3 regions of the Sphingomonas sp. T1 genome follow, and region 1 is predicted to be linked to each of the others. Evidence: riboswitches for the same ligand, from Rfam matches in the RefSeq annotation. Region 1 holds a riboswitch; each other region holds the start of a gene.
What was found. Region 1 has a riboswitch for cobalamin ahead of GV027_RS15540 (HoxN/HupN/NixA family nickel/cobalt transporter). Riboswitches for the same ligand answer to the same signal wherever they lie in the genome.

Region 1 (3,871 bases):
CGCGGATCGATCACCCCGTCGGTCAGCGCGATCACCGGCAACGCACGCGTGGACTCCGCCGCGATCACCGCGCGCGCCGCAGCCACCCCCGCCTCGCCCGCCAGATCCGCCTTGGTCAGCAGCACCAGATCCGCACAGGCGAGCTGGTCCTCGAACACCTCGGCGAGCGGCGTCTCGTGATCGACGCTCGGATCCGCGCGACGCTGCGCCTCGATCGCGGCGAGGTCGGGCGCGAACCGCCCCGCGGCGACCGCTTCCGCATCGGCCAGCGCGATCACCCCGTCGACCGTGATCTTCGACCGGATCGCGGGCCAGTCGAACGCCTTCAGCAACGGCTTGGGCAGGGCGAGCCCCGATGTCTCGATCAGGATATGGTCGGGCCGCGGGTCGAGCGCGAGCAAAGTCTCGACGGTCGGGATGAAATCGTCAGCGACGGTGCAGCAGATGCAGCCATTGGCGAGCTCGACGACGTTCTCGGCCGGGCAATCGGGGATCGCGCAGCCCTTCAATATGTCGCCGTCGATGCCGAGCGTGCCGAATTCGTTGACGATCACCGCGAGCCGCCGGCCACCGGCATTCCGGATCAGGTGGCTGATCAGCGTGGTCTTGCCCGCGCCGAGGAATCCGGTGACGATGGTGACGGGAATCTTGGCCAGGGTCGGCTGGGGTTCGGTCATGCGATACTCTCCGGGCGTCGGAACGACAGCCACGGACGGACGCACATCCGCAGCCACACGCGCGCGCGACCAAGACGGCCGCACGCGTTCGTCGCTCAGACGGAGTACCGTGCCGCGACCATCCCCTGGATCAAGGCAAGAGCGACCATGACGCTGGCAGGTCTCCTGGCTCGCGGGTCGAAGCTCGATGCACGCCTTCCCAGGTCCCGTGACCCAGTGGCTGCCCCCGCATCGGGGGCCTGTGCGTCTCGCTCACCGCTTACAGTTGCAGGGACAGCCGCGGCATTGGGAGGCAAACCTCCCGCACCGCATTCCCATTCAAGCCCCGAAGGGCACCGGCGCGATCTGTCGAGGTTCGGTAGAACCAAACCTCGCGGTTGGGTTTAGAGGAGTTTGGCGGTTGTGCCAATGCACCTGACCTCCGTCATCCCGACGAAAGTCAGGACCCAGAGCCAAACAAAATGCGGTGCCTGGCTCTGGGTGCCGGGTCGAGCCCGGGATGACGACGCTGTTTGTTAGCCCCGCACTACCTCGATCTCGTCGAACCGCTTCCACCGGTAGATCGCAAAACTCAGCACCCAGCACGCCACGAACAGCGCGATTATCGCAAAGCCCAGCCCGTTGAAATTCTCGCCCAGCGCCGAAGCGACGTCCCACACGCCCCCGCTGAGGCCCAGCTTCGACGCCAGCAGCGCGAGCGTTTCGATCCCGCCGATCGCGATCGCGACGATCGCCGAGATCAGCGTGATCGTGATGTTGTAATAGAGCTTGCGGATCGGCTTCACGAACGCCCATTCATACGCGCCGAGCATCACCACCCCGTCGGCACTGTCGACCAGCGCCATGCCCGTCGCGAACAGCACGGGCAGCACCAGCACCGTACCGATCGACAACCCGTCCGCCGCCTGGCTCGCCGACAGGCCGAGGATCGCGACTTCGGTCGCAGTGTCGAACCCCAGCCCGAACAGGAACCCGAGCGGCGCCATGTGCCAGCTGCGCGTCACCAGCCGGAACATCGGCCGGAACAGCCGCGCGAGCAGCCCGCGATTGCCGAGCAGCAGGTCGAGATCCTCCTCGACATAGCGCCCCCCGCCGCGGACATGGCCGAAGGTCCGCCACACCGATCGCAGGATGATCAGGTTCATTGCCGCGATCGTGAACAGGAACAGCGCGGAGATCAGTGTCGCGATCACCCCGCCCGCCTGCTTGAACGCCTCGAACTGTGACAGAGCGCTCGCGGTCAGCGCGATGGCGACCGCGGCGATCAGGACGATCCCCGAATGGCCGATCGCGAACCAGAAGCCGACCCCGATCGGCCGCTGCCCGTCCTGCATCAGCTTGCGCGTCACATTGTCGATCGCCGCGATATGATCCGCATCGACCGCGTGGCGCAGCCCCAGCCCCCAGGCGAGCATCGCGGTGCCCAGCATCAGCGGCTGCGCCTGGAACAGCGCGAACGCCCATCCCCAGGCGGCGATGTTGGCCGCAACCAGCATCGCGAACATCCAGCCGATCCGGTGTCGCGTCGAACGCCCGGCGGTCCGCCCGGTCATGATCTTGGTCATTAGCACATCCCCGGCGTCCGACGAGGACGGGGGCCTGCCGCGAACGACCGGGACGCGCGCCGACCGGACGCCATGAGCGGCCGGCATGCGTCGCCGATGCGGCCCCCGCCGCATGGTCGTCGCTCAGACGGCGTTCACCGTGCCTCGGCCACCCCCTGGACCGGGACAAGAGCGACCAGACGCCGGCAGGTCTCCTGGCTCGCGGGTCAAGGCTCGACGCACACCTTCCCAGGCCATCGGCCCAGTGGCTGCCCCCGTCGCAGGGGGCGCGTGCGTGTCGCTCGCCGCTTACAGTTGCAGGGACAGCTGCGGTCTTGGGGCGAACCCCGCACCGCATTCCCATTCAAGCCCCGAAGGGCACCGACGCGATCTGTGCGGATCCGGCTTGCGTCGGACCTGCGCCACAGGGCTAGCGCGTTTTGCCCGCGCTGACGACAGGATTTGCGTGCGGCGCAACGCCGGACATGTCGTCCCATCTCACCGCAACGTCTGCCGTACCTCGTACGTTGATCGCGTAACCGACCGGTGTCCTGCCGGTCGCGGCGTTGCCCGCTTTCCGCCCCGCGGCATTCGTGCGAGCAGCGCAGACCTTCATCGCCCCGCTGAACGGAGCCCGCATGCGCCCTCTCGTCCCCGTCGCCGAAGCCCAGTCCCGCCTCTTCGCCATGGCATCGCGCGTGCCGGCCGAAACCGTGCCGCTGCGCTCCGCGATGGGTCGCTGGGCGGCGGAGGACATTCTCGCCCGCCGCACCCAGCCCGCGACCGACCTCTCGGCGATGGACGGCTATGCGATCCGCTACGCCGATCTGCCCGGGCCGTGGACGGTCATCGGCGAAAGCGCCGCCGGCCGCCCCTTCGCCCGCTTGGTCAGCGCGGGACAGGCTACGCGGATTTTCACTGGCGCGGCGATGCCGGCGGGCGCCGACACTGTGCTCGTCCAGGAGGAGGCGGCGCGCGACGGCGACGGGCTGATGCTCGACGGCGAAGGCCCCGCCTTCGAGGGACGCAACACACGCCGCAAGGGGCTCGACTTCGCGACCGGCACGCGGCTGATCGCGGCCGGCGACCGGCTGACGCCCGCCCGCATCGCGGTCGCTGCGACCGGCGGGCACGGCGCCTTGTCGGTTGGCCGCCGGCTGCGCGTCGCCGTCGCCGCGACGGGGGACGAACTCGTCCCGCCCGGCTCGACCAGCGACCCCGTCCCGCTGCCGGAATCAAACGGCATCATGCTCGCCGCGATGCTCGCCGACCTGCCCGTCGACATTATCGATCTCGGAATCCTCCCCGACCGGCTCGACACGCTGCGTGACGCCTTTGCCGGGGTCGATGCCGATCTGCTCGTGACCACCGGGGGGGCGTCGGTCGGTGATCACGACCTCGTCCGCCCCGCGATCGAGGCAGCGGGCGGCAGCATCGACTTCTGGCGGATCGCGCTGCGCCCGGGCAAGCCGATGATGGCGGGCACGCTTGGCAGGACGATGCTGCTCGGCCTGCCGGGCAATCCCGTCTCCGCCTTCGTCACCGCGATCCTGTTCGTCCGCCCCGTCGTCGCGCACATGCTCGGCGCGCGCGATCCCCTGCCGCAGACGACGCATGCGCTGCTCGGCGAGGATCTTCCGCCCAACCAGT
Region 2 (3,871 bases), 3.0 Mb from region 1:
TTCTTGGCCATCCGCGCCGTGTGCTCCGCCTCGCTCCGCATCAGAATGCTGCCTTCACGCCGGCATAGGCGCCGCGACCCTGACCGACATAGCTGAACACCTCCTCGTACCGCTCGTCGAACAGGTTTTCGACCCGACCGAAAACCGACAGCCCGGGCGTCAGCTTGTACGCCGCGTTCAGGTTGACGAGGACATATTCCTGGAGCGAGACGCGGACCGGGACATAGCTTGGATCGGTATAGGCGTCGTCCTGCTGCCGGCCGTTATACCGCACGGTGAGGGTCGCCGAGGCGCGCTCGTCGCGGCTGAACGCGGTCATGTTGACGCTGCCGATATGGTTGGGGCGCCGGATCTCCACGCCCCCGTCCTCGCGCGCCTTAAGATAGGTATAGGCGAGGTCGAAGCGCAGCTGCGCGATCGGCCGGGCGGTGGCGAACACTTCGACGCCGTGCTGCATCGATCGCGTATCGCGGTTACCGGGCGTCGCGACGAAATCGGGGGCGGGATAGGTGGTGAAGATCTCGTTCGTCAGGCGACTGTCGAAATAGGTCGCGCCGATCGTCGCACGATCCCCCCCGAAAACCTGTTCGACCCCGGCTTCCCAACCCTTTGACTTTTCCGGCTTGAGATTCGGGTTGCCGATATAGCGACCGTCGGAATAACCGAAGAGATCGAAATAGCCGGGATTCTTCACGCCCGTCCCGTAGGCGCCGCGCACCCGCGTTCCGGTCGCAAAGCGATAGCTCGCCTGCGCGCGATAGGTGGTGGTGTCATCGAACCGATTATTCTCGTCACGCCGCACCGATCCGCCGATCGCGAGCGCATCGTCGATCACGACGTCATACTGGCCAACGAGCCCGACATTGTCGGTATGCCGCCGTCCCGTAAAGACGAACTCCGAAGGAGCCGCGCTAAGCGTCTGGAACTGCTCGCGCTCGACATCGACCGCGGCGGTCAGCCGATGCCGGATGCGATCGGTCCCGAACCGGAACGCGCTTTCGAACGATCCCTTGTACCGCCGTCCCTTGTTGCCAAAGCTCAAGGCATCGTCGACCAGCGCCCGGCGTGTCGTATCGGCAAACTGGCCGCTGAGCGCATTCGTCCAGCGGCCATCCGCCAGCGCCAACTCGGCCCGGACGAGCCCGTAATAGGCCTCGACCGTGCTGCGCGCGCCTGGCGTATCGACGATCGTGCCGAACTGCGGGCCGCTCAATGCCGTGTCGTTGCTGTCGGCATCGGTATAGCTATAGCGCCCGACGCCCGTGACCTTCAGCGTGTCGGTCGGCGACCAGTTGAGCTTGCCCGTCGCGCCGACGCTCTTCGCTCCGATGTCGCGCGATCCGCCCCGTGCGGTCGGCGTGCCGTCGGTGAGGTAGGTCGAGCTCGATAGCGCGTAATCGAGATTGCCCGCCACGCCCGCGACCCGGGCGCCGCCCGAAAACGTGCCGAACGATCCCCCCTCGGCCCGCAGCGATACGCCCGGGGCCTCCGCGCCGCTGAGCGTGAGATACTGGATGACGCCGCCGATCGCGTCGGACCCGTACAGCGCCGATTGCTGGCCGCGCAGCACCTCGACCCGTGCCGCCTCGTCGGCAATCAGCGTGCCGAAGTCATATTCGCCCTGATAGGGATCGGACACTTCGATCCCGTCGATCAGCACGAGCACGTGATTGCCCTCCGATCCGCGGATCCGGACCTGCGTCGTCCCCCCGACCGCGCCGGTCCGGCTGACCGCCAGTCCGGGGACGTCGCGCAGCACGTCGGACACGATCCGGGTCTGCCGCTGGTCGAGCGTGGCGGCGTCGAGCACCGTCACCGACGCTCCGAGCTGATCGGCGGGAACCGCGTCCCCCGATCGCGATGCGGTGATCACCAGCTCGGCGGCGCCCGCTGCCGCCTCGCCCGTCGCCGCAGTAACCGGATCGGGCTCGGCCGCGGTCGGCGATGCAAAGGCCGTGGCGGTCGCGAGCGCCGCAAGCGAAACGAAAACTCTGGTCATGAAACGATACCCCCGGCGTCACGAGCGACCGGCCGGGGCCTGCCGTCCGATGCCACGGACAGCCGGCGCAACGCTTGGGGTGTACGCCGAACCGCACCCGCCACGCGCGCCGATGCGGCCCCCGCCGCATGGTTCGTCGCTCAGACGGAGTACCGTGCCGCGGTCATCCCCTGGACCATGGCAAGAGCGACCGAGCGCCGGCAGGTCTCCTGGCTCGCGGGTCGACGCCCGGTACGCGACCTTCCCGAGCCCTGCGCTTACGCTCAGGCCTAGTGGTCGCCCCCCCATGATGAAGGGACATGCGCACCGCACTCACCGCTTACAGTTGCAGGGACAGCCGCGGCATGAGGAGGACCGCCTCCCGCACCGCATTCCCTTTGAAGCCCCGAGGGGCACCGACGCGATCTGCGACCCCGGCCTTCACCGGTTTCGCAGGGCGACGGTAGCGCAGAAAATTCCTGCCGCCAATGGGCCTAGAGTCGCGCGAGGATCGCCCGCGCCTGACGTAAGTGCGGCGCATCGATCATCCGCCCATCAAGCTGCAGCGCGCCCGCCTCGGGAGCCGCTGCAAACGCAGCGACGACGGCGTGCGCATGTGCAATGGTCGCCGCATCCGGCGTGAACGCGGCGTTGATCGTGGCGACCTGCGACGGGTGGATCGCCATCATGCCGGTAAAGCCGTCGCGGCTGCCACGCGCGGCATAGGCTGCCAACCCGTCAATGTCCGCGATTGCGGGATAGACCGTCTCGATCGCCGCGACGTCCGCCGCATGCGCGCCGAACAGCAGCAGCGATCGGACGAGCTTATAGGGTTCGGTATAGGACCCGTCGTCCTCCCGACTGGTCGCTGCGCCGATCGCCGCGGGCAGGTCCTCGGCGCCCCAAGTCAGGCCACATAACCGGTCGCCGACCCGCGCATATTCGCCCAGTGTGAAGATCGCGGCGGGCACTTCGGTCGCGATCGGTAGGATCGGCGGACAGTCATCGCCATAAGCCTCGACCAGCGCGAGGACGGTCGCGGGTCCGGTCGCCTTGGGCAGCATGATCGCATCGGCGCCCCTCGCGGCAGCGAGATCGTCGTCCAGCCACCCGGAGTCGACGGGATTGATCCGGACTATCCGCACGACGTCGGTGTGGTCCTGCAACGCGGCCCGGACCGCCTCGCGGGCAACGGCCTTGCGGGAGAGCGCGACCGAGTCCTCCAGATCGAGGATGATGGCATCGGCCCCGCTCGCTGCGGCCTTCGCAAAACGCTCGGGCCGGTCTGCGGGCACGAACAGCAGCGAGCGCAACCTCATGCCGGCGTCCGCAGCAGCAGTGCCGAGCGGAGGCACCGACAGACGATCTCGTCACGCTGGTTGATCAGCTGGTGCATGAATGTGACGATCCCGGCGTTCGGGCGTGACCGGCTGGGCTTAAGCTCGGCGACCTCGGTCTCGGCGCGCATCGTGTCGCCGATGAAGACGGGTTTCGGATGCACGAGCTTGTCATAACCGAGATTGGCGACGAGCGTCCCGAGCGTCGTGTCCCCCACCGACAATCCGACCATCAGCGCGAAGGTGAAGGTGCCGTTGACGAGGATCTGGCCGAATTCGCTCGCCTTCGCCGCCTCCGCATCGAGGTGCAGCGGCTGCGTATTGTGCGTCATCGTCGAAAACAGGAGGTTGTCCGTCTCCGTGACGGTGCGGCGGATCTCATGGACGATCCGGTCGCCAACCGCCCATTGGTCGAAATAGCGGCCGGCCATCAGTCATCCTTCTCGATACGCGCGAGCACCATGCCATCGTTCACCTGCCCGCCTTCGATCGCGGCCAGTTCGGCGACCGTCCCGTCGAACGGCGCGATGAGCGAATGCTCCATCTTCATCGCCTC
Region 3 (3,871 bases), 2.0 Mb from region 1:
CGAGCACGCTGCCGTTCGCATCGATCCCGACACCGTAAGGCAGATCGAGCGACACCGCGGCCTCGATACCCCTGGCCGATCGCTGGCCGACCTGCTCGACCGGGCTCGCCGGGGTCAGCTGTGCCAGCAAGCGCTTCTTGACGATGCGGTAGGCGGCGACGGTGGCGGTGCCGCGACCGTCGAGGAACACCGCCTTCGCGCCGACCTCGACCTGGTCGCCGACCGCGTTGCTGAACTGCACCTGCCCGGTCGAATAGGTCGTCAGCGTCCCCAGCGGGTCCACGCCGGTGGCATATTGCCCATAGAGCGACACCGTCGGGATCGGCTGATAGACGCTCCCGACCCGCCAGGTCACATTGTGCAGCCGCTTGTCGAGCGCGAAGGTCTCGGTGGTGGCGCCGCCCGGATAGTCGATCGACCAGCGGCGGATCGTGTCGCGCTCGAAGCGGACGCCACCGACGATCGAGACGTGCGTTCCGAGCTTCAGCCGGTCCTCGGCGAAGACCGCATATTCGGTCGTGCGCGTGCGATAGCGCGGTGCGATGCCTTGCGTGTCGATGATCAGACCGGGATCGAACGCGAAGGGATCGACCTCCGAAACCTGCGGGTCAGACCCGAAATTGTGGGAATATGTCAGTTTGATAAGGTTGACATCGAAGCCCATGACCAAGTCGTTGCCGACGCCATCGGCGATGCCCGTCCTGAACGTCACGCTGCCCTGGTCGCCCCACTGCGTCTGATCATGGACGATGCCGGTCATGTCGGTACGCAGGATGCCACCGGGTGTGCCGGTGTTGCCACTGCCGTTGGCGCAGACCCCGTCTGCGGCGACCCAGCAATAGGTTTCGAGATTGAGCCAGGAGCGTTTGGAGCTGAGGCGATAGGCCTGGTTGCTGACGGTGACCACATCGCTCGGCGTCCAGTCGACCTGCAGGCTGGTGCGGTTGTCCCGGTAGCGGATGACGCCGTCGCGTGTGTTGTAGTTGCGCTCCCGGATGCGGTCGTCGAGCCGACCGTCGATCAGCGGCGTGCCGAAATAGCGCATCGGCTTCTGGTCGCCATAATCGTCACGCGCGGTGACGACGAGCGTGTCGGTCGGTGCCCAGCGCAGCGTGCCCGACACGGCATGGCTGCGTGACTGGCCACGATCGACATAGCCGTCGGACCGACGATAGCTGCCGTCGATACGGTAGGAGAGGCGCTCGGTGATCGGCCCCCCTGCGCCCGCCGCGACATGCAAGCTGTCCTGCGACCCATAGCCGATCTCGCCCTCCACGTGCGTCCGCTGCGTATCGGGTTTGCGCATCAGGACATTCACCGCGCCGCCCAGTGCGCCCTGGCCGTAGAGCACGGAGGCCGGGCCGCTCAGGATGTCGATCCGCTCGACCATCCACGGATCGGTCGGAAAGGTGATCGTGCCGGCCGCCGGGAACAGCCTGATGCCGTCGATGAGCTGGAGCACGGATCCCTGACCGCTGAAGCCCCGCGCCGAGAGTGCGGTGCCGCCATTGCCGGGATTGCCCACGTTGCTGATGCCCGGTGCGCGACTCGTCGCATCGATCACGGACAGGTCGCCTCGCGCGCGGATCATGGCGCCGTCGATGACCGAGAGCGTCGCGGGAGTCTCGAGCGGCGTGAGGCCCAGGCGGCTGCCGGTCCCATTCGGCGTGGTGAGCGTGTCCTGGGCATGCTGTCCGACGACCAGGATGTCTTTGGTCTCGGGATCCGGCGCGGACTGCGCGTCGAGCGGTGCTGCGAAGACAGGCGACAGAATAGCCCCCGCGAGCGCGAGGCGGGACAATAGGAACGGCATTACGGTAATCCCCCGGGCGTCTGGCGAACCCGGCAGGGACCTCCCGCGAACGGCCGACATCCGCGCCAGCCGGACGCGATTGCGACCGGCACGCATGCCCGTGCGGTCCCCACCGCACACGTCGTCGCTCGACGGAGTACCGTGCCGCGGCCACCCCCTGGGCCAGGCAAGAGCGACCAGACGCCGGCAGGTCTCCTGGCTCACGGGTCATCACACGATGCACGGCCTTCCCAGGCCCTCATGACGAAACGTCTGGCCCAGTGGCTGCTCCTTCCTTTGCAGGAAGAAGCGAAATGCATCGCGCTCGCCGCTTACAGTTGCAGGGACAGCCTCGGCTTCAGGTGGCGAACCACCCTCACCGCGTTCCCTATTAAGCCCCTTTCAGGGCACCGACGCGATCATGCCGCCCTGCTCGGATCGAACAGGTCAGCGGCCCCGGTCTATCCCGGTCAGGATCGTTCGGCAATCGTCCGGCGAGCGGCACGATGGCGGCTCGATCGTCCCGCTCGATTGCTGTGATCCAGAAGCTCCGTTTGGCGCGATGCGCGTCCTCGATCAGGAGGCGGCGGTGCCGCGCGCTCTGTGCGGGGATGCCACGCTGATGGCATGCAGGATTAAGGGATCGAGATGAAGAACGTGAAGAGCCGTCAGGCCGTGACGGCGATGCTGCTGGCTGCGGCATCGGCTGGTGCCATGATCCAGCCGGTCGCCGCGCAGACGGTGGCGCCGGCCGAGACGCAGGCGGAAACCCGCATGACGACCGCGGCGGCACCGTCCAGCGCCGGCAAGCCCGCGCTGGCGCAGGCCGGTGTGGCCGGCACGGTCGAAGCCAAGGGTGATTCAGCCAGTGTCGCCGCGCCGCAGATGACCCGCGACAATGGTGCGCCGATCGGCGAGAACCGCCACTCGAAGGCGGCGGGCGACCTTGGCCCCGTCCTGCTCGAGGACACGACGCTGATCGAGAAGCTCGCACGCTTCGACCGTGAGCGCATGCCCGAGCGCGTCGTCCATGCCCGCGGAACCGGTGCCCACGGCGTGTTCACCGCGACCGCGGACATTTCGAGCATCACCGACGCATCGCTGTTCATGCCCGGCAAGCAGACGCCGGTGTTTGTCCGCTTCTCGACCGTGATCCACCCCTCGGGCAGCCCAGAGGGCATGCGGGATCCGCGCGGCTTTGCGACCAAATTCTATACCGATCAGGGCAATTGGGATCTGGTCGGCAACAACCTGCCGATCTTCTTCATCCGCGACGCGATCCAGTTCCCGGACATGATCCACGCGCTCAAGCCCTCGCCTGTGACGAACAAGCAGGACCCCAATCGCTTCTTCGACTTCTTCTCGGCCACGCCCGAGGCGACCAACATGCTCGCGCATGTCTATTCGAACCTCGGTACGCCGGCATCCTACCGGACGATGGACGGCAACGGCGTCCATGCCTTCAAGCTGGTCAATGCCAAGGGCGAAACGGTGTTTGCCAAGTTCCGCTGGATCAGCCGCCAGGGCGTGCGCAACCTGAACGGCGCGCAGGTGGCGACCGCGACCTGGAACTACCTGACCGACGACCTCTATGGCGAGATCGGCAAGGGCAACTTCCCCGTCTGGGACCTGATGGTGCAGACGATGTCGGCGTCGGCGTTCGCCAAGCTCGACTATAATCCGTTCGACGACACCAAGGAATGGCTGGGCGTGCCGTTCCGCAAGATCGGCGAGATGACGCTCAACAAGGTGCCGACCAACTTCTTCGACTATACCGAGCAGTCGGCGTTCGCACCGGCCAACCTCGTGCCGGGGATCGAGGCGTCGCCGGACCGGATGCTGCAGGGTCGGCTGTTCTCCTATTCGGACACGCAGCGCTATCGCATCGGCGCCAATGCGATGCAGTTGCCGGTCAATCGTCCGCTCACGAGCGTCGTCAACAATTACCAGGACGGCCAGCTCGACCACGCCAACCGCGCGTCCGACGTGAATTATTTCCCGGCGGCGACCGCGGCAAAGTCGACCGATGCCCGCTTCCGCGCCGCGCCCTATGGCGTCGACGCGACCGTCGATGCGAAG

Region 2: linked by a shared signal. The riboswitch ahead of GV027_RS01715 (TonB-dependent receptor plug domain-containing protein) and the one ahead of GV027_RS15540 (HoxN/HupN/NixA family nickel/cobalt transporter) in region 1 are both predicted to bind cobalamin.
Region 3: linked by a shared signal. The riboswitch ahead of GV027_RS06440 (TonB-dependent receptor) and the one ahead of GV027_RS15540 (HoxN/HupN/NixA family nickel/cobalt transporter) in region 1 are both predicted to bind cobalamin.

Annotation. Positions count from the first base shown of each region.
Region 1 is NZ_LR733875.1:3,403,826-3,407,696, reverse strand. Features, by position in the region: gene cobW (cobalamin biosynthesis protein CobW) at 1-677, opposite strand, end outside; cobalamin riboswitch at 816-1,032, opposite strand; gene GV027_RS15540 (HoxN/HupN/NixA family nickel/cobalt transporter) at 1,193-2,230, opposite strand; cobalamin riboswitch at 2,410-2,622, opposite strand; gene GV027_RS15535 (molybdopterin molybdotransferase MoeA) at 2,860-3,871, shown strand, end outside.
Region 2 is NZ_LR733875.1:399,292-403,162, reverse strand. Features, by position in the region: gene cobO (cob(I)yrinic acid a,c-diamide adenosyltransferase) at 1-41, opposite strand, end outside; gene GV027_RS01715 (TonB-dependent receptor plug domain-containing protein) at 41-1,999, opposite strand; cobalamin riboswitch at 2,182-2,414, opposite strand; gene GV027_RS01710 (HpcH/HpaI aldolase/citrate lyase family protein) at 2,473-3,297, opposite strand; gene GV027_RS01705 (MaoC family dehydratase) at 3,294-3,746, opposite strand; gene GV027_RS01700 (acetyl/propionyl/methylcrotonyl-CoA carboxylase subunit alpha) at 3,746-3,871, opposite strand, start outside.
Region 3 is NZ_LR733875.1:1,428,509-1,432,379, reverse strand. Features, by position in the region: gene GV027_RS06440 (TonB-dependent receptor) at 1-1,813, opposite strand, end outside; cobalamin riboswitch at 1,982-2,222, opposite strand; gene GV027_RS06435 (catalase) at 2,441-3,871, shown strand, end outside.